Regions from separate parts of the Methylobacterium sp. SD274 genome, predicted to be linked through region 2. Evidence: riboswitches for the same ligand, from Rfam matches in the RefSeq annotation. Region 2 holds a riboswitch; each other region holds the start of a gene.
The links. A riboswitch is a leader RNA that binds a small molecule or an ion and turns the genes downstream of it on or off. The one in region 2 is predicted to bind cobalamin.
Positions count from the first base shown of each region.

Region 1: another riboswitch for cobalamin. It lies ahead of IPV08_RS04000 (TonB-dependent receptor); the one in region 2 lies ahead of IPV08_RS22925 (TonB-dependent receptor).
Region 3: another riboswitch for cobalamin. It lies ahead of IPV08_RS22395 (TonB-dependent siderophore receptor); the one in region 2 lies ahead of IPV08_RS22925 (TonB-dependent receptor).
Region 4: another riboswitch for cobalamin. It lies ahead of IPV08_RS01015 (CbtB-domain containing protein); the one in region 2 lies ahead of IPV08_RS22925 (TonB-dependent receptor).

Region 1 is NZ_JADIJP010000003.1:114,679-119,529, forward strand. Features, by position in the region: gene IPV08_RS03995 (TonB-dependent siderophore receptor) at 1-1,620, shown strand, start outside; cobalamin riboswitch at 1,718-1,920, shown strand; gene IPV08_RS04000 (TonB-dependent receptor) at 2,218-4,419, shown strand; gene IPV08_RS04005 (PepSY domain-containing protein) at 4,413-4,851, shown strand, end outside.
Region 2 is NZ_JADIJP010000044.1:18,139-22,989, reverse strand. Features, by position in the region: partial or broken gene IPV08_RS22940 (PQQ-dependent dehydrogenase, methanol/ethanol family) at 1-121, opposite strand, end outside; gene IPV08_RS22935 (hypothetical protein) at 897-1,196, shown strand; partial or broken gene IPV08_RS24815 (DUF4113 domain-containing protein) at 1,293-1,397, opposite strand; cobalamin riboswitch at 1,534-1,735, shown strand; gene IPV08_RS22925 (TonB-dependent receptor) at 1,856-3,835, shown strand; gene IPV08_RS22920 (ABC transporter substrate-binding protein) at 3,907-4,704, shown strand; gene IPV08_RS22915 (iron ABC transporter permease) at 4,701-4,851, shown strand, end outside.
Region 3 is NZ_JADIJP010000040.1:9,678-14,528, forward strand. Features, by position in the region: gene IPV08_RS22390 (ABC transporter ATP-binding protein) at 1-259, opposite strand, end outside; gene IPV08_RS22395 (TonB-dependent siderophore receptor) at 259-2,421, opposite strand; cobalamin riboswitch at 2,604-2,814, opposite strand; gene IPV08_RS22400 (MucR family transcriptional regulator) at 3,400-3,933, shown strand; gene IPV08_RS22405 (IS1182 family transposase) at 4,719-4,851, opposite strand, start outside.
Region 4 is NZ_JADIJP010000001.1:213,521-218,371, forward strand. Features, by position in the region: gene IPV08_RS00995 (DUF4349 domain-containing protein) at 1-477, opposite strand, end outside; gene cobW (cobalamin biosynthesis protein CobW) at 483-1,517, opposite strand; gene IPV08_RS01005 (DUF1636 domain-containing protein) at 1,514-1,936, opposite strand; gene IPV08_RS01010 (CbtA family protein) at 1,929-2,708, opposite strand; gene IPV08_RS01015 (CbtB-domain containing protein) at 2,739-2,915, opposite strand; cobalamin riboswitch at 2,972-3,166, opposite strand; gene cobU (bifunctional adenosylcobinamide kinase/adenosylcobinamide-phosphate guanylyltransferase) at 3,273-3,785, shown strand; gene cobO (cob(I)yrinic acid a,c-diamide adenosyltransferase) at 3,782-4,402, shown strand; gene IPV08_RS01030 (hypothetical protein) at 4,402-4,851, shown strand, end outside.

The sequences.
Region 1 (4,851 bases), on a different contig from region 2:
GTCTACATCGCCCCGGCCGTCACCTTCCGGCCGTCGGCCGATACCAGCCTGACGCTTCTGGGCAATTACCAGAAGGATGTCTCGGGCGATAAGTACCGCTTGATCCCGCAATACTACACCAACGGGTCGAACCCGCTGAAGGCCAACCTGCGCGACCGCTTCCTCGGCGAGCCCGATTTCAGCCGGTTCAAGTCCGAGCGCGCCATGGCCGGCTACGAGTTCTCGCACCGCTTCGACAACGAATGGACCGTGCGCCAGAATCTGCGCTACGCCCATGCCAGCACCAACTACAACAGCATCTACCCGACCGGGCTGAACAATACGGCTTCACCCTCGCTCATCAACCGTTCGGCCCAGACCTGGCTGGAGGATTACGGCGTCTTCACCGTCGATACCCAGATCCAGCACGAGCACGTGTTCGACTGGTTCAAGAACACCGCCCTGCTCGGCATCGATTACAGCAACATCCAGAACAAGAGCGACCAGAGGGGCGGCCCGACCCAGGCCTTCTTCGATCCCAACTTCCTGCTCGGCGCCCCGGCGCCAGCGCTGGTCGGGCCGATCGACGTCCTCAACCCGACCTATGGCTCGGCCGTCGCCCCCCTGCAGAGGACGCTGTTGAGCCGGCTGTCGCAGGAGCAGACCGGCATCTACGCCCAGGATCAGGTGAAGTTCGGCAACGGTTTCCTGTTCAGCGCCAACGCCCGCTACGATTGGGTGAAGACGCGGACGGATGTGCAGAACCCCGCCCTCGATGCCGTGCGTACGACGCTGAACAGTATCGGCGTCGCAAACGCCATCCCGACCAATTTCGGGGTCACCCAGAATGCGGAATCGTATAGCGGCCGCGTCGGGCTGTCGTATCTCTTCGACAACGGCCTGACGCCCTACGTCGCGGCCGCGCGCTCGTTCAACGTGCTGCCGTTCTACATCCAGTCGAGCACGCCGAGCCCGATTGTCCCCATTGCCCCGGCCACCTACTCGATCGGCCCCGCCAAGCCCGAGATCGGGGAGACGGTCGAGGGCGGTATCAAGTTCCAGCCGCCCGGATCGAACAGCACGTTCCTCCTGTCGTATTTCGACACGAAGAAAACCAATGCGCTGACCTTCGATCCGACCGATCCGCTGCAGCAGGCCTATTACCAGACCGGCGAGATCGCGGTGAACGGCGTCGAGGTCGAGGCCACCGTGGAACTGGCCGAAGGGTTCCGCCTACTGAGCTCGCTCACCGCCCTCAACGCGCGGGTGACCAAGGATACGCCCCCGGACGCGCGGTTCGCGAGCACAGTCGGTAATCGTCCCATTCAAGTTCCGAACATCGTGATCTCGAACTGGGCCGACTATACCGTCCAGACTGGCGTGTTCCGTGGTCTCGGCTTCGGCTTCGGCGTTCGTTACATCGGCGACACGTTCGGCGATGCCGCCAACACCATCCGCGTGCCGGATTACTTCCTGATGGATGCGTCGATCCGCTATACCTACGACAACTGGCGCTTCCAGGTGGCCGCCAACAACCTCGCCGACCGGGTCTATGTCGGCACCTGCGCCCAACTCGGATATGTCGGCTGCAATTACGGCGACGGCCGCCGTATCACCGGCTCCGTCACCTACCGCTGGTAGGCGATACGCATCCGATGAGATCGGCCCCGGATCGAACGGTCCGGGGCTTTTCTTTTGGGCTGTTGCCGTCACGTCGTTGACGCGGTCTCTCGCCCTCGACTAGCCTGACGATGACGGTTCCCCTTCGGGGGATCAAAAGGGAACGCGGTGAGGGTCTTGAGCCCGATGCCGCGGCTGCCCCCGCAACTGTAAGCGGCGAGCCCATCATCAACACGTCACTGGAGGCTCCGGCTTCTGGGAAGACGATGAGAGGGCGTCGACCCGCGAGCCAGGAGACCTGCCGTCAGTCGTGGTCACACGCGAAACGCATCGGGCGGGGTGTCCTGGTGGGGTGTCGGGACCTGCGCTCGCGTGGGGATCGGCTTCGTTCGCGGTGACGTGCCACTGCGCTGAGCCGCGCCTGCCGTTCGCCCGCGATGCCCGATCGTCCCTGTTCCTTCCGTTACAGAATCGCTCCACAGCTTGCCCTCGGCGAGACCGTTTGGTCCTCCGCGCAGGCATTTTGCCCGGTTCGACGTATTGTAACGTTATAACATACGATCTAGCAGAAGGGGCGCGGCATTCGGCCAGCGATCACTCCGGTTTGCCCAAACGAACATGCCCACACAGGTCACCCACCGCGCCCCCGGGCGGATCTCGCCGGCCCGCGCCACCGCTTTCATCGCGTCACTCCTCGGCTCGACCCTGCTCGCGGGCGAGGTCCGGGGCCAGGATTCCATCGGCCAGAATGCCGTCACCCTCGACCAGCTCACCGTGGAGGGGAGCGGGGTCAGCCTGACTCGCGCCAACCCGGTCGGGCTCAACCTCTCGACCCCCTCCCGCAGCGCCAGTCGCCTCGGCCTGACGCCGCTGGAGACGCCCGCCAGCATCGATGTCATCAGCGGCGAGACCGCGCGCATCCGGGGCCAGAACACGGTGGTCGAGGCGGTGACGCAGAACGCCACCGGCATCACCACCATCGCGTCGCCCGGCAACGGCAACGGCGCCTTCTCCAGCCGGGGCTTCGCCGGCCCGAACTCGATCCAGCAGCTCTATGACGGCACGCGGCTGTTCGTGGGCGCCGGCACGGTGACCTTCCCGTTCGATACCTGGAACGTGGAGCGGATCGAGGTGCTACGCGGCCCGGCCTCCGTGCTCTATGGCGACGGCGCCATCGGCGGCGTGGTCAACGTGGTCTCGAAGAAGCCGAGCTTCACGCCGATCCATGCCGCCCGTGCCGCCACCGGGTCGGACGGGCTCGCGCGCCTCGCCGTCGATCTCGGCGGTCCAATCGGCGATGCGGTGGCCTACCGCCTCAATGTCAGCGGCAACCGCGACGGCGGCTGGACCAGCCCGAATGGGGATTTCCGCAACCTCGCGGTCTCGGGCGCGCTGCTGTTCCAGCTCAACCCCGATCTCGCCGTCACCCTCAGCCACGATCTCGGCTACCAGGAGCCCGCGCGCTACTGGGGCACGCCGCTGGTCAATGGCCGGATCGTCCAGTCCCTGCGCAACAACAACTACAATGTCGACGGCGCGAAGATCGTCTGGGCCGATAACTGGACCCAACTCAAGACCGAGTGGACGCCGAGCGCCGACATCACCATCCGCAACACCGCCTACCGGCTGCAGAGCCGTCGCCACTGGCTCGATGTCGAGCAGTACCGGTTCAATAGCGGTACGGGACGGATCGACAGGTCCGACTACCTCGAAATCTACCACAACCAGGAGCAGGTCGGGAACCGCTTCGACGCGGCCTTCAAGGGCAACCTGTTCGGCTTCCGCAACGAGTTCGCCATTGGGTTCGACGTCAACCACGTGGATTTCCGCCACACCAACAACTTCTCCAGCGCGGGCGGCGGCCTCGTCACCAGCGTCGATCCGTTCACCTACGATCCGGGCCTGTTCCCGGCCAATGGCCGCGCCAGCCCGGCCTATGCCACCAGCACCAACCAGGCCTCGGTCTTCGCCGAGAACCGGCTGATCCTCAGCGACCAACTCTCCTTCCTCACCGGAATGCGTTTCGACGCGCCGACCCTGCACCGGCGCAACCTCGCCACCGGCGACACCTTCGCGCGCTCGTTCGAGGCCCTGAGCTACCGGTTCGGCCTCGTCTACAACCCGACGCCGGATTCGGCCCTCTACGTGCAATACGCCACCGCCACCGATCCGGTGGGGAGCCTCATCAGCCTGTCGCAAACGAACGCCAATTTCGACCTCTCCACCGGCGAACAGGTCGAGGTCGGGGCCAAGGGCCTCGCGCTGAACGGCGCCCTCGAATGGACGGTGGCGGGCTACCGCATCGTCAAGGACAACCTGATCTCGGCGGTGCCGGGCCAGCCCAATGTCTCGACCCAGGTCGGCCGGCAATCCTCGCACGGGGTGGAGGGGGCGCTCGCCCTGCGCCTGCCCGACGGCTGGCGCATCGACGCCAACCTCGCCCTGCTCCACGCGCAATACGACGAGTTCCGGGAAGGGGCGGCGTCCTATGCGGGCAACCAGCCCAAAGACGTGCCCGAGCGCGTCGCCAATGTCTGGCTCAATTGGGCCTTCGCCCGCGACTGGGAGGCGCGGATCGGGCTGCAGAATGTCGGCCGGGTCTTCAGCGACTTCTCCAACACCGCGCCGCGGCCCGACTACACCCTGGCCCATCTCGGCCTCGACCATCAGGTCACCCCGGCCTCGCGCCTGAGCCTTCGCGTCTACAATCTGTTCGATACAACCTACGCGATCAGCGGCAACGCCGTGGACGGGATCGGCACCAACTGGATCCTCGGGCGCCCGCGCTCGTTCGAGGTCGCCTACAGCGTCGCGTGGTGAGCCTGTTCAAGCAGGGCAAGCGGTGGCTGGTCCTCGGCCATCGCTGGCTGGGCATCGGAACCGGGCTGCTCTTCGCCCTCTGGATCGGCTCCGGGCTGGTGATGCTCTATGTGCCGTTCCCGAGCTTGACGGAGACGGAGCGCCTCGCGCGTCTTCGCCCGATGGCGTGGGAGGCGGTCGCGGTCTCGCCGGACGAGGCGCTGACCGCCGCCGGGCTGCATGGCATGCCCCGCAGCCTCGATCTGGAGATGCGTGGCGACGAGCCGATCTACCGGATGTCGTCCGGCGACGGCCGCCGCATTACGCTCTCCGCGCGAACCGGTACGCTGGCGGGTCCGGTCGATGCCGAGGCGGCCCGGCGCCTCACCGGGGCCGGTCCCGGCGCGTCCGTGGAGGAGGTCGCGCGTGACCAATGGACGGTGACGGCGCGCT
Region 2 (4,851 bases):
CGACCGTCTGCAGAACCTGCTGGGCCGGATCGGCCGTGCGCTTCAAGACGTCGTCATTGGCGAAGGCAGGGGCCGAAGCCGCCAGACTGGCGCCAAGTGCGAGAAGATGGACCGCTCTCATGCATTCCTCCTAAGTGGGATATTGAGGACCAGCATGAGAGGTCATGCCTGCCGCTAATCCCATCATTGCAAGTTCCTGATCATTGCCAGGGATCTATCGCGGTAATCGCAATCGATCATCTCTATCGCTGGGCTACATGGGTGCATCCACAGAAGAGCATGCGAAGCAGTAATCCAATTCCAGAATATCGCAATAAGATTTTCATAAGTGCGACAAAATATAAATATAATGCATTTTGGCAACAAATTCACGACTCAAAGGTGGCAAATACGCTATACAGCGCGCCACGATGTAAAAATTTACTAAAAAGACGGCCTTCAGTGCCAGGCTTTGAATTTATAGTTTGAAGGCAAATATGTAATTGCGGTTCTGAGTATCTGTGCTAAACCTCAATTGCGACAGGGTTAGAGAATTTCTTGCGTGGACCGCTCGGAGGCTTTTTGACCCCCCACTTGAACGGTGAGAGCCTTCTGGCCTCACCGTTTTTTTGTGCCCGCAGAAGCGGACGGCATGGGTGGAATGCCTTCGAAGATAGCCTTGCGCTTGCTAAATAAGCAGGCGATTTCATCAAGGTCAAACTCGGGATATTACGGCAAAGCCAGTGTTACAATCTGGCAATTCAGGTTTCCAATATGCACTGCCACCATTAAATCTCATTGAAATTTTTACGATATACTTTGAGGCCGACCCTGGCGGCCGTTGGGACGGATCTTATTTCGCCTCATGTCTGCGCACTTACCGGTCAGGTAGCTAATATATGACCTGGGGCAGCCGAGTGACCCTCGTGATGCAGGGTGAGCTCCGGTTCTACCGCGAGGACGGCAGCTACAAGGAGCCCCGCTCGACGAGTGGCTACGTCTCTGGCATGGCGAACGGCGAACCGCATCTGGAAGGCGTTGGCGATGAGGACACCATCGTGTTCTTCAGCAACCGCAACATCGAGGATGCGCTGTACGAATTCCTCGACGACGCAGGTAATCCCGTCCAAATCCGGAGCATCGCCGACATTAAGGCGCAGCTCGAAGACCAGATCGCGACTGGAACCTACGAGAAGGTCACCGCCAAGGCCGCCTGACCACCGCAATGCCGGGGTGGCGTTAGGCACTCCGGCGTTCACTGGGCCTAAACCGCAGGAAAGCCGGATTCGTCGATCGGTTTCAGCCAACCTCGGTCAGGCTTCAGCGACGACCGGTACCTCGTCGAGCCTAGTGGTGTAGCGCGGTGAGCGCATCTGGAATGTCGTCGACCAAGACCGCTTTGGGGCGAAGCCAGCGCTACGCATCCACATCAGGTATCCGATGAGTGAATTCGATGCAGCAGCGAACCGAAGCTTCGCAAGCCTAGGATTGTAACCTTGTGACCACATACGGCCAGAAAGCTTTGAGGCACCATTGACGGCGCACCTTCTTATCGGGCTCCTTGTGCCCGACGGTTCCTCCTCGGAGGATCAAAAGGGAACGCGGTGGGGGCTTTCGCCCGATGCCGCGGCTGCCCCCGCAACTGTAAGCGGCGAGCCCATCATCAACACGTCACTGGATGCTTCGGCGTCTGGGAAGACGATGAGAGGGCGGTGACCCGCGAGCCAGGAGACCTGCCGTCAGTCGTGGTCACACGCGAAACGCATCGGGCGGGGTGTCCTGATGGGTGTCGAGGCGTTCGGCTGTCCTAACGGCAGACAAGCGCCCAGGCCTCGTTCGCGGTGACGTGCCACAGACGTCGCCCGAGGCTTGTCCCGTGTCCTTCCCCTCCCGATTTGCGTGCCTGCGCACGCTCGCGATCGCCTGCGCCTCGCTTCCTGTATCCGCCCTGGCGCAACAGGCGGCAGCGCCCTTCGCCGATGTGCCGGGCGACGCCGAGGCCGCCGTCTCGCTCTCCGAACTCTCCGTCTCCGCCACCGGCGTTCCGACCCCAGTCGACCAGGTCGGATCAAGCGTCACCGTGCTGACCGCCGCGACCTTGGAGGCCCAGCAGCGCCGCACCGTCCCAGATGCCCTCCAGCAGGTGCCGGGCCTCAACGTCGTGCAGACCGGTGGTCCCGGCGGCCAGACATCGGTGTTCATCCGAGGCTCGAACTCGAACCACGTGAAGGTCCTCATCGACGGGATCGACGCGACCGACCCGTCGAACCCGAACGGCTCCTTCGACTTTGGGCAACTCCTGACCGACGACCTCTCCCGCATCGAGGTGCTCAGGGGTCCCCAGAGCGGCCTCTACGGCAGCGACGCAATCGGAGGCGCGATCTCCTTCACGACGAAGCGCGGCGAGGGACCGGCCAGGGCCACCGCGCGGATCGAGGGCGGTTCGTTCGGTACCTTTAACCAGAGCGGCAGGATCAGCGGGTCGGAGGACGGCTTCGACTATTCGGTCTCGATCCAGCACTTCCGTGCGGCGGCGACGCCGGTGACGCCGCCGAACCTCGTCCCGTTCGGCCGTCCGATCCATCCGAATTTTTACGACAACGAGACCGTCTCGGCGAAGTTCGGCTACCAGTTCACCGATACCTTCCGCATCAACTCGGTGACGCGCTTCATCAATTCCCGCCTCCTGTACACGGGAACTGACTACAGCACCTTCCCGGCCTTCCCGGCGGCGTTCCGGAGCGCCGCCGACGTGCAACAGGTCTTCACCCGCAACGAGGCCGAGTGGACGCCGTTTGCGGGCTTCCACAACCTCTTCGCGATCAACTACTCGAACCTGTTCAACCGTCAGCAGGGACCGCTCGACCCGCTGGCCACTCCCGATGCGACCACGGGCTTGGGCGAGCGCACCCGGTACGAGTACCGCGGGGACTACCAGCTCTCGCCCGGCAACCTCGTCCTGTTCGGCGCTCAGCGCGACGACGAGAGCCTGTCGACCACTGACCCGAGTCCGTTCGAGGCCGGTATTTTGCGAGCAAAGAACGGCAACACCGCCGGCTACGTCGAGGCGCAGCTGACGCCCTTCGAGCGGGCCTCGTTCATCGCCAACATCCGCCACGACGAGAACGACGCCTTCGGGCCGGCCACCACCTTCCGCGTCGCGCCGAGCTACGTCCTGCCCCTCTCCGAGACCCGGATCAAAGGCAGCGTGGGCACCGGCTTCAAGGCACCGACCCTAAGCCAGCTGTTCCAGAGCTTCCCGACGTCGAACTTCTTCGCCAACCCCAACCTGCGACCGGAGGAAAGCCTCGGCTACGATGCCGGAATCGAGCAGCCCCTTGGAGACCACGTCCTCGTTGGGGCGACCTATTACGCCAACGACTTCAAGAACCTTATTACCACGAACGCGACATTCACCTCGAACGAGAACGTCGGCCGGGCCGAGTCGTACGGGGCAGAAACCTTCGTCGCGGTCCGGATCTCCGACACGTTGTCGGGCCGGGTCGACTACACCAACACTGTGACCAAGAACGAGATCACCAACCAGGAGCTCTTGCGCCGGCCACGGCACAAGGGCAGCGCCACCGCGTTCTGGACCCCGCTTCCCGGCCTGACCCTTAGCGGCACCGTGATCGTGCTCGGCCACTTCGTCGACGGCAATCGCGACTTCTCGGTGGCCCGCCTCAAGAACCCAGGCTTCACCCTGGTCAACCTCGCGGTGAACTACGACGTCAGCGAGACGATGAGCGTGTTCGGGCGGATCGATAACCTGTTCGACCGCCGCTACGAAAACCCCACCGGTTTCCTTGAGGCCGGCCTCGCCGTGTATGGCGGCGTCCGCCTGACCGCGTTTTGAGACCGCAGATGACAAGACGGTCCGCTCTCGCGGTGCTGCCGGTGATCCTGGCCGTCAGTCAGGCGTGGCCGATGGTTGGAGGGATGGCTGCCCCGGCGCCCGTTCGTCCTCGGCATGTCGTCTCGATGAACCTTTGCGCGGACGAGCTCGTCTTGCGGCTTGCAGACCGCGATCAGGTCGCCGCCGTAACCTACCTCGCCCATGACCCGCGCGGCTCCACCGTCGCGCGGGAGGCCACGGGCATCGCGGTGACGCGTGGCCTATCGGAGGAGATCGTCGCCCTTCAACCCGACCTCGTCGTCGCCGGAGCCTTCACGACACGAACCACGGTGGGCCTGCTCAAGCGCGTCGGATTCCCCCTCCTCGAACTCGGCGTACCCAACGACTTCAAAGGAGTGCGTGCCCAGATCCGGACCGTCGCGGCGTCTCTCGGGCACGCCGCGCGCGGCGAGACCATGGTCGCGGAACTCGATGCTCGGCTGGCGCAGGTGGTGCCGGCGGCAAAACCGTTGCGGGCACTCGTCATGCGCCCGAATGCCTTCACGGTCGCACCCGGCAGCCTTGGCGATGCGATCATCCGCGCCGCCGGCCTCGTCAACGTTGCGGCCGAACTCGGTCGCGACCGTTTCGGCCAGGTCCCGCTGGAAGCGGCGGCCTTTGCCGACGCCGACCTCATCGTCGTCGACGAGGGGGAGCCCGGCAGGCCGTCGCTCGCCGACAACCTGTTGCATCACCCCGTCCTCGACGCGCTGCGCCGACAGGGTCGCACCGTCTCGATCCCGAACCGGCTCTGGACCTGCCCAGGTCCCCAGGTCGCCGAGGTCGTGGCCTTGCTCGCCGCCGCCGCACGCGAACGGGCAGTGCCATGAATGCGCCCCTGCAGCCTCCCGTCCGGATCGAAGGCCGCCCTCCTGGAAGCCCGATCGTCATCGGATGCCTTGCCCTGCTGGTCGTCCTCCTCACGGCGGCGTCCATCGCGGTCGGGTATTCCCCCTTCGACGTCCCGGCCGCGGCCG
Region 3 (4,851 bases), on a different contig from region 2:
CGTGCCGGCGCGCGCCGACCGGGTCGGCGCCGGCATCGACACCGCAGACCCGGACCGTGCCGGCATCCGCCTTTAGGAAGCCGAGGATCAGGTTGACCGTTGTGGTCTTGCCAGCCCCGTTCGGCCCGAGCAGGGCGAAGACCTCCCCGGGACGGAGCGACAGGTCGAGGCCATCGAGGGCTTGGCGTTCGCCGAAACGCTTGCCCGCCCCCCGGATCTCCAGGACGAAGTCGCCCGAATGGGTCGTGACCTCAGTCATCAGAACCGCACCGAGATCGTGCCGGTGAAGCGCCGGGGCGCGCCGGGATAGACCCGGAACACGCTGTTCGAACTCTCATAGTAAGTGGTGTCGAAGATGTTCTCGACGTTAAGGCCGAAGCGCATGTTCTCGTAGCGGTAATAGGCCAGCGCATCGACAGCGATGTAGGCCGGCAGAGAGAAGCCCGAGCCCGATGCGTCCCCGGCGCGTTCGCCAACCCCGCGCACGCCGCCGCCCAGGCCGAGGCCCTTCCAGGGGCCGGCCTGGACCTCGTGCACAGCGAGCAGGCTGCCCGAGTGGCGCGGGATGTTGATCAGCGGTGCGCCCACCGGCAGCACGTTATCCTTGGTCACCACTGCGTCGGCGTAGACGTAGCCCGCCAGGATCTTGATCTCGGGGGTGATCTGGCCTGCGGCCGTGAGTTCGAAGCCCTGGCTGCGCACGCCGCCCGCCGCCAGCGAGAAGCCGCTGTTGTTGGGGTCGGCCGTCAGCACGTTCTGCCGCTCGATGCGGAAGGCCGCCGCCGTCAGGCCGAGGGCGCCTCCGAACAGATCGAGCTTGGCACCCACCTCGTAGCCGATGCCAGTCTCGGGCTCGAACGGCTCCGCGCGGGCCACCGCGAAGGCGTCGGGGCCGATATTGGGCCGGAAGCTGGTGCCGACATTGGTGTAGAGCGAAAGCTCAGGCAGGGGCTGGTAGACGAGCCCGGCACGCGGCGTGGCCGCCACCCGCGATTGCTCTGACTGGGTCGAGTTCGTTCGCTCGCGAAAAGATTGCTCGAAGAAATCGAACCGGGCCCCGAGGAGCGCCTTCCACTCGGGGCTGAGCGCGATCTGGTCCTGGACATAGAGGGCGGTGTTGGTGACTCGTTCCAAGTTGTTGCGCCGGATCGTGAGCGGCGGCAGGGCCTGGCCGTAGCGGGGATCGTAAATGTCGAGGCTGTAGGGGCTCTGGCGGAAGTTCGAGCGATCATAGACCACGCGGCTATCCGTGCTCTCCCGCTCGAAGCCGAGAAGCAGGGTATGACCGAGATCACCGGTGGCGAAGCGCCCCACCACCTCGGCCTGACCGATGGCGGTATCCCAGCGGTAATCGCGGAAGTTCCGGTCGCGCAGGACGGTGCGATTGTCCGCGGCGAGGCCACGGACCTCCGCCGATTCCCCGACCAGCGAGCCGGTGTTGAAGTGGGTGGCGAGGCGCATCTGCCAATCGGCGTTGAAGCGATGCTCGACCCGCACCTGCATCGTGTCCGAGCTCTGATACGTGCTCTGCCCCGGCTCGCCGAGGAAGCGGGAAATCGGCAGGAAGCCGAGTTGGCGGTTGATCGCAATCACACCCCGGTCGACCACGACGCGATTGCGCAGGAACTCGGTCTCGACGGTGATTTTCGTGTCCGGCGTGACCTGCCAGCTCACGACGGGAGCGACGAGGAGCCGGTCGCTGTCGACAAAATCGCGAAAGCTGTTCTGGCGTCCGCCCGCAAAGTTAAATCGGTAGAGCAGCGTGCCGTCCTCGTTGAGCGCGCCACCGGCATCGACCGTGTCGCGGAACTGCTCGAAAGAACCCCAGAGACCGCCCATCTCGACGAAGCGCTCAGCGGTCGGCTGTTTGGTGACGAAGTTGACGAGGCCACCTGGGTCACTGCGCCCAAACAGGCCGCCACCGGGGCCCTTGAGCACCTCGATGCGCTCGACGTTCTGGGTGTCGGGCGGCGGCGGCGAGCCTCGGTTGATCGGGAAGCCGTTACGGTAGAGTTCCGAGGTAGTCGTGCCACGGATGGCGTAGCTGAACACCGTCAGGCCGCCAAAATTGTTCTGCTGGGCGACGCCGGGCGTATAGTTGAAGACCCGGTCGACGCGGGTGGCGGCGAGATCTGTGATGACCTCGCGCGGCGCAACGGTGACGATCTGGGGCACGTCGCGCTGGGGCGTGTCGGTCTTCGTGCTGCTCACCGCCCGGTCGGCCCGGTAGCCCGGGGTCGGACCGATCAGGCCTATCCCCGGGGAGGGGCCAGCACCAGCGACCACTGGAGCGCTCCCGCCAGTAGCCTCCACGGAGAGTTCCTCCAGCGTGACGGCCTCCTGCGCCCGGGCCTCCAGTGCAGGCGCGCCCGCCGAAAGGATTGCGGCAAGCGCGTAGTGCGATCCTCGACGCCTCGACATCCGACGACGCTTGGCCGGAACGGGCAGGGTCAGGATCGCAACCTTCGAGGTCGCCAGGTTGGGACGAAGGGGCACCGGTGCGCTCAAGGTTGTCGAGCGACGGCCGAGCGGGTGCCCTCGCGGGACCGGCTGCGTCAGTAGCCAAGCCCGCTCATGCGCTCCGCCGGGACACCCCGCCCGAGAGACGTATCGTTGTGCAAGGCAGGTCTCCTGGCTCGCGGGTCGTCGCCCTCGCCTCGGCCTTCCCAGTACGTCGCACCAGTGACCATGGACGGTGAGGGCTCACCGCTAACAGTTGCGGGGGCAGCTTCGGAAGCGCTCCTGCGAGCACCCCGAATTCCCTCTTAGCCCGCGAGCCGACGACCCGCAGGAACCTTGACGGTCAGACATTCGCCGGGCGCCGCCGCATAGTCAATCGAGGGGGCGTCATTTTCTCGCAACATTGTAACATTGCATCAGTCTGGTCCCGGACCGTTGTCCGTCGCCAGATGGATTGGGACAGTCCGCTCTTTTCAGGTGCGGAGGCTCTGATCCATCGGGGGTGAAAGGTTATGCAGCCTGCGCCTAGTGGCGCAATCGGCCGATGCTCGATGGCCTCCACGATAAGCGCTTATGGACGTCTTCTGGTCGAAAGCAGTCGGACCGCATTCCACCCGATCTAGTCGTAGGTCTTTGTCTGCGAGGTCGCCTGGAAGCGGACCTTCCCGGGGTCTGCAACGGGTTGAAAGCGGAAGCTCTACCACGCTCATCATCAGGGGCGGCGCGAGGTCGGTCGTGATGATGCCGGCCTTACTGAAGCGCCAGGGGCGGTCCCCTTGGCGCCCCGTGCTCTGCAATCCAATCCGGCAACACTGAGCGGAGTTAATCGCTTCAGGGTGACGCCATCCAACAAGCTACGTGAGTTTTGCTTGGTGAAAGCGTTGTGTTTCGTACCAAACTTACTCTATGGGGCGTCCACGGATCCTCAGAGAAAATGCTATGGCCGACAGCACCCAAAATTCTCAGCCAGACTACATCAAACTCGCAGCGGACATCGTCGCCGCCTACGTCTCCAATAACTCTTTGCCAACAAGCGCCTTGGGCGAGTTGCTGAGCAACGTGCATGCTGCCGTCAGCAGTCTTGCGATTGGTGGAACCGGTACGGTGGCCGAGGACAAGATCGAGAAGGCGACGCCGGCTCAGATCAAGAAGTCCATAACGCCCGACCATCTCATCAGCTTCGAGGATGGCAAGCCCTACAGAACGATGAAGCGGCATCTGACGCTCCGTGGACTGAGCCCCGAGACCTACCGCGCGAAGCATGGCCTACCTGCCGACTACCCCATGGTCGCCGCAAGCTACTCGGCTGCAAGGTCCGCCCTGGCCAAGCAACTCGGTCTCGGGCAGCAGCGGAATGGTGCGGCCAAGGCGAAGGCTGTCGTGCCGGAAAACGCCGTCGTTGAAGAGACCGCTCCGGCTCCGGAGAAACCCAAGAAGGCGGGTCGGCCTCGGAAGGCTGCCGCAGCAGCTTGACGAACATAACGGCAGCATCTCAGGTGCCGTTTCCGCTTGGGTCTCAGAAAATCTCGGCACCCCCAACTCAGGTGAGTGCGACCGCGCAAAAGCGGTTGCACAAGGATGGGCCTGTAAGATTGCACCCCGCAATCTAGCGAGTGCCGTGCCGCCCCCTCGCTGCTCCTCCGCCATGGTGACCCTTTGTCGAACACCGTCAGCCCCATAGGGAGCAACGCTATCCCATTAGTGCGGGAGCAAGTTGGGCAGGCGATCAAGTTAGCTCATGAGATGCGGGCAGAGGTAAAGCGCAGCCGTGCTTTGATGAAAGAAGCGAAGGAAACCCTCCGTAAAATCAAGCCCTATCGCACGAACTTCGACTGAGGTTCGGCGGTCGCACCTTGGTGCATTTGCTCCATAAGGCCGGCTTTTTGGGCATGGTCTCTGCGGAAGCCATGGGGGGCGACGGGAAGCCCTGCGAACGCCGCTCTCAGCAAGGCCCAAGGCGAGAAGCAGCCCCGCCGGCCCCGTGATCAGATCGGGGCGGCGATCTGATCACGGGACCGGCGGGGCGGGCCGTCCATCTCACAGTGAGCCGATACGCAACTTGGCTCGATGGGAGGATGCACCGGGTCGGTTAGCGGAAGGACAAGGCGCTGGAACCGACACGGCCCGGATCGGGAATGGCAGATGAGGCACAGGTGCCTAGTGCCTGTGCTGAACGTCTGAGAAGGGTGGAGGCTGTGTGAGAACGCATTTGCGGCCTGGAAAGATCTGACAGCGCATCGCGCAAAGGGACCGGGCTTTCAGCCTCGGATAGCTGCGATGAGCGGGCCGGCACCGAGGATCGCGATCACTCGCTTCATGTTGTAGGCAAGAACCTGCAGGCTCATCTCACTGGCCACGTTCCTCAACCCCCGGGTCAGGAAGTGGGTCGCT
Region 4 (4,851 bases), on a different contig from region 2:
ATCGTCGGCACGTGTCGACTGGCTCCGGAGTACGACGTCACCCGCCGCCTCGCCGGGGAGGGGCGCCGTGACGAAGGCCATGAAGGGCGCGACGGACTCATGCGGCAGTCGGACCTGGACCTGCGCCTGCGGACGGCCCGCAGGCCTGCGGCCATCGTCGATGGACGCAGCGACGAGGACACATTTCAGGGCCGCCTCGTTCAGGCAGCGGTCGCGCGCCGCCTCGAAATGCGCGTTCACCCGCTGGGGCGGTAATCCGATGGTCAGGTCGTGGGTATAGGCGAGCTTCGCATCGCTCGTCTGGGCGAGCGGGCGGGCCACCGGAGCGAGGCGTGCCGTCGCCCGGCTGTCCGAGGCCTGAAACTCCGGTTTGGGTGGGCGTGAATCCGAGCAGCCAGCTATCGCCGCGAGAGCCGCCAGGCCGGACGCGGCCACGAGGCCGCGGCACCCGTGAGCCAGGATCCGTCGGGCGGTCAACGCGCTCACCCCGCCAGGGCGGCTGCCACCGCCCCCTGGTCGAAACCCTTCAGCCCGATGACCACGAGCCGGCCGTCGCGGTTCTCGCTCGCCCGCCAGGGGCGGTCGTAATGATGGGCGATACGGGCACCGACGCCCTGGACCACGAGGCGCATCGGCTTGCCGGTGACCTCGGCGAAGCCCTTGATCCGCAGGACGCCGCTGGTCTCGGCGGCGCGGGCGACGCGGGAGGCCAGATCCTCGGCGCTCGCCGTGGCAGGCACCGCAATGGCCACGGAGTCGAAATCGTCGTGATCGTGGTCCTCGCCCTCGCCGTGATGGGAGGGGCGGGCGTCGAGATCGTCCTCGGCGGCGGCGCCGAGACCGAGGATCACGCGCGGATCGAGGCGGCCATGCTCGGCCTCGACCATCTTCACCGCGCGCGGCAGCTGGCGCTCCACCTCGGCGCGGACCTTGGCCTTGCCGGCTTCGTCGAGGAGGTCGGCCTTGTTCATCACCACGAGGTCGGCGCAGAGGAGCTGGTCCTCGAACACCTCTTCCAGCGGGTTGTCGTGATCGACGCTGGCATCGTCGGCGCGCTGGGCGGCGAGGGCCGCCGGATCGTCGGCGAAGAAGCCGGCAGCGACGGCGGGGCCGTCGATGACCGCGATCACCCCGTCCACGGTCACCCGCGAGCGGATGGCCGGCCAGTGGAAAGCCTGGACCAGGGGCTTCGGCAGAGCGAGGCCGGACGTCTCGATGAGGATGTGCTCCGGCGGGTCAGCGCGGTCGAGGAGCTTGTTCAGGGCCGGCACGAAATCGTCCGCCACGGTGCAGCAGATGCAGCCATTGGCGAGTTCCACGATGTCCTCATCCTGGCAACCCTCGATGCCGCAGGCGGCCAGGAACGATCCGTCGAAGCCGATATCGCCGAACTCGTTGACGATGATGGCGAGCCGACGACCGCCGGCATTCTCCACGAGGTGACGGACGAGGGTCGTCTTCCCGGCTCCGAGGAAGCCGGTGACGATGGTGCAGGGGATCTTCTCGACGATGCTCATTCGGCGGCGTCCGGAATTCTGTCCGCGCGGGGCGGAGGAAACGGGGGAATGCGGGCGACGACGCCTTTGCGGAACGCCTCCGGCCGCGCCTTCCAGGGCACGATGCCGTCGGGCGTCTCCGCGTACAGGCCGATGCCCGCGAGGATGGTTCTGGCGGATTCGACCGGGTCGAGATCGCCGTAAACGTAGGTCCAGCGGCCTTCGGAAGCCACGGCGACCGTGCAGGGGCGCTTGCAGACCGACAGGCACTCGACGCTCTCGACCGCGATGCCCTCGATGGCGGCTTCCTTCACCGCATCGCGCAGCGCCGAGACGAGGCGGGCCCCGGCGCGGGGCTCGGATGTGTCGCCGGCCGTGCGGCAGGTGGCGCAGACATAGAGTACGACCGGGCTGCCGGCCTGGATGTCCTCGTCAGGCATGTGACGTCGCCGGGCTCTTGCGCCCGACGCTGTTCCAGGCCCAGCCGAAGGCGAGGCCGATCACCGCCCAGAACACGAAGGCGATGCCGAGCGACCGAGCGGCGAATTGGGCCGCGTAGCCCGGGGGCAGGGCGGAGGCGGTGTGGCTCGTCTCCGGCGCTCCGGCCAGATGCGGCGCGACGAGGAGCACGATCCCTCCAGCGATGGCGATGGAGGAGCGGCGGATCGCGATGAGGTAGAGCCCCATGGCGGTGGCGGCCGCGGTCATGATCCACCAGAACTGGCGTTCGGCGAGCGGAGCCGCCTCCATGCCGGGTAGTTCCGGCGGGAGGCCGAGGGAAGGGGCGAGGGCCACGGCGAGGAACCCCGCGATCGCGAATCGCAGGCCGGTTTCCGGGCTCGGCTCGCGCCCACAGGCAATGAGAGCCGCGCCCAGTAACAGGGCGTAGCCGACGCCGCCGACCAGGGTCGCGAGGGCGGTGAAGACCATCCGGGGCAGGCCGGGGCCGGGCTGCCAGGCCGGAGCGACCTCGCCGCCTTCGACACCGTCCGTCTTGCCACCATGGTCGTGGCCCGAATGGACGGGCACGAGGAGGGAGGCCGGGGAGGCGCCGCGCGGCATCCATAGCGCGGCTGGCGCCGTGGCTTCGCCGCTCTCGTAACGCTCGGCCGCGATGATCAGCGGCGAGGTGAGGGCGAGCTGCAAGCCCGTGGCGACGACAGCCGCCAGGAAGCCGGCGACCAGGGCCGCCGACACGAGTCGGATCATCATGAAATCAGGTCCTGGCTGAGCGCGAGGCGGTCAGTGGCAGGGGAAATTCTGGGCGTGCCGGAAATCGTGGGCCGCGTTGTGCAGCGCCATCGCCGGGGCGAAGCCGGCCATGAAGACGAGCCCGAGGCCGAGGAAAGCGGCCATGAGCACTGCGCCGAGACGCTCGTTGCTGCGGGTGCCGGTGAGGGCGAGGGTGTTCGTGGTCATCGTGTCAGGTCTCCGGCCGCCCCGCCGGCGGCGTTCGAGGATAGAGCGGGAGGACGATTTGGTCCCCTTCGGAAGGCAGGTCTCCTGGCTCGCGGGTCATCCGGTCCTGCCGCCTTCCCGGATCGCTCCGGTGGCCGATGGCAGGCCCGTCTCCGCTCACAGTTGCGGGGGCAGCTGCGGTTTCAGGCGCGAGCCCTCACCGCATTCCCTTTTCACCCCGTCGCCGGGGCACCGTCCGAACTTCGCTTCTACGCGCTCGCGCGACCGCTGACAACGCGCCGCCAAAGCGTTTTACCGGCTTTGACGGGGCAGGGCGGTTTCGCGCTAAAGGGAGCCATGCGGCAGCCTTCTCCAAGAATGACACTGGTTCTCGGCGGCGCGCGCTCGGGCAAGAGCCTGCATGGGGAACGCCTCGTCGAAGCCCACCCGGCGCCTTGGCTCTACCTCGCCACCGCGCAGGCCTGGGACGACGAGATGCGGGAGCGCGTCGCCCTTCACCGGTCGCGCCGCTCGGCGGATTGGATCACCCGGGACGTGCCGATCGACCTGGCCGAGGCCGTCGCTGCGGCGACAGGGCCGGTGCTCGTCGATTGCCTGACCCTGTGGCTGACCAACCTGATCCTGTCCGAGGCCGATATCGAGGCGGCGAGCGCTGCCCTGATCGAGGCCTGCGGCCGCGCGCCGGGGCCGGTGGTGCTCGTCGGCAACGAGGTCGGTCTCGGCATCGTGCCGGACAACGCGCTCGCCCGCCGCTTCCGCGACGCGGCCGGGCGACTGCACCAGCGCCTCGCCGCGCGGGCCGACCATGTGGTGTTCATGGTGGCGGGACTGCCGATGATCGTGAAACCCCAACCCGGAGCGAGCGCATGAACGATCTGGAGATAAATGACGCGGAGGCCGACCGTCACCGCGAGAAGATGGAGAAGCGCAAGGCCGTCCAGGACGCCGAAGTCGCGGGCAAGACGATCGAGAAGGGCCTGCTCATCGTCAATACCGGTCCCGGCAAGGGCAAGACCACGGCCGGGCTCGGCCTCGTCCTGCGGGCGCTCGGCCATGGCTGGCGGGTCGGCGTGGTCCAGTTCATCAAGGGAGCCTGGGATACGGGCGAGAAGCACGCGCTGAAGGCCTTCGGCGACCGGATCGAATGGCATACGCTCGGCGAGGGCTTCACCTGGGAGACGCAAGACAAGGCCCGCGACATCGCCGCCGCCGAGCATGCCTGGGCCAAAGCCGAGGAACTGATGGCCGACCCGACCATCCGTCTCGTCCTCCTCGACGAACTCAACATCGCCCTGCGCTACGATTACCTGACCATCGACGCCGTGGTGGCGGCTTTCCGGGCGCGCCGGCCCGACCTCCACGTCATCGTCACCGGCCGCAACGCCAAGCCGGCCCTCATCCAGGCCGCCGACCTCGTCACCGAGATGGGCAGCGTGAAGCACCATTTCTCGGCCGGCGTGAAGGCGCAGGAGGGGATCGAATTCTGATGCGGACGGCCTTCCTCTCGCTCGGTCTTCTCGCCACCATGTCGGCGGCGGCCTCCGCGGAGTCCATCACATCCTGGCCGGACACCTATCTCGCCCGCGTCGAGGCGCTGGCGGTGATGGAGGGGCTGAACGCGCGGCTCCTGGCGAGCCGCAGCGCCACCGCGACCCTCGAAGGCTGGTGCTCCGAGCACGGCATGGCGACGGACCCGCGGCTCACGGCGACCCTCCTGCGCGATGTGGACAAGCCCGCCTCGGAAGAGACGCGCCGACGGCTCCAGGCCGTGCCGGATACACCTTTGAAGTATCGCCGTGTCCGGCTCGCCTGCGGCGATCACGTCCTGTCGGAAGCGGACAATTGGTATGTGCCGGAGCGGCTGAACCCGGAGATGAACCGCCTGCTGGAGACGACCGACACGCCCTTTGGCAAGGCGGTCCAGGCGCTGGGCACC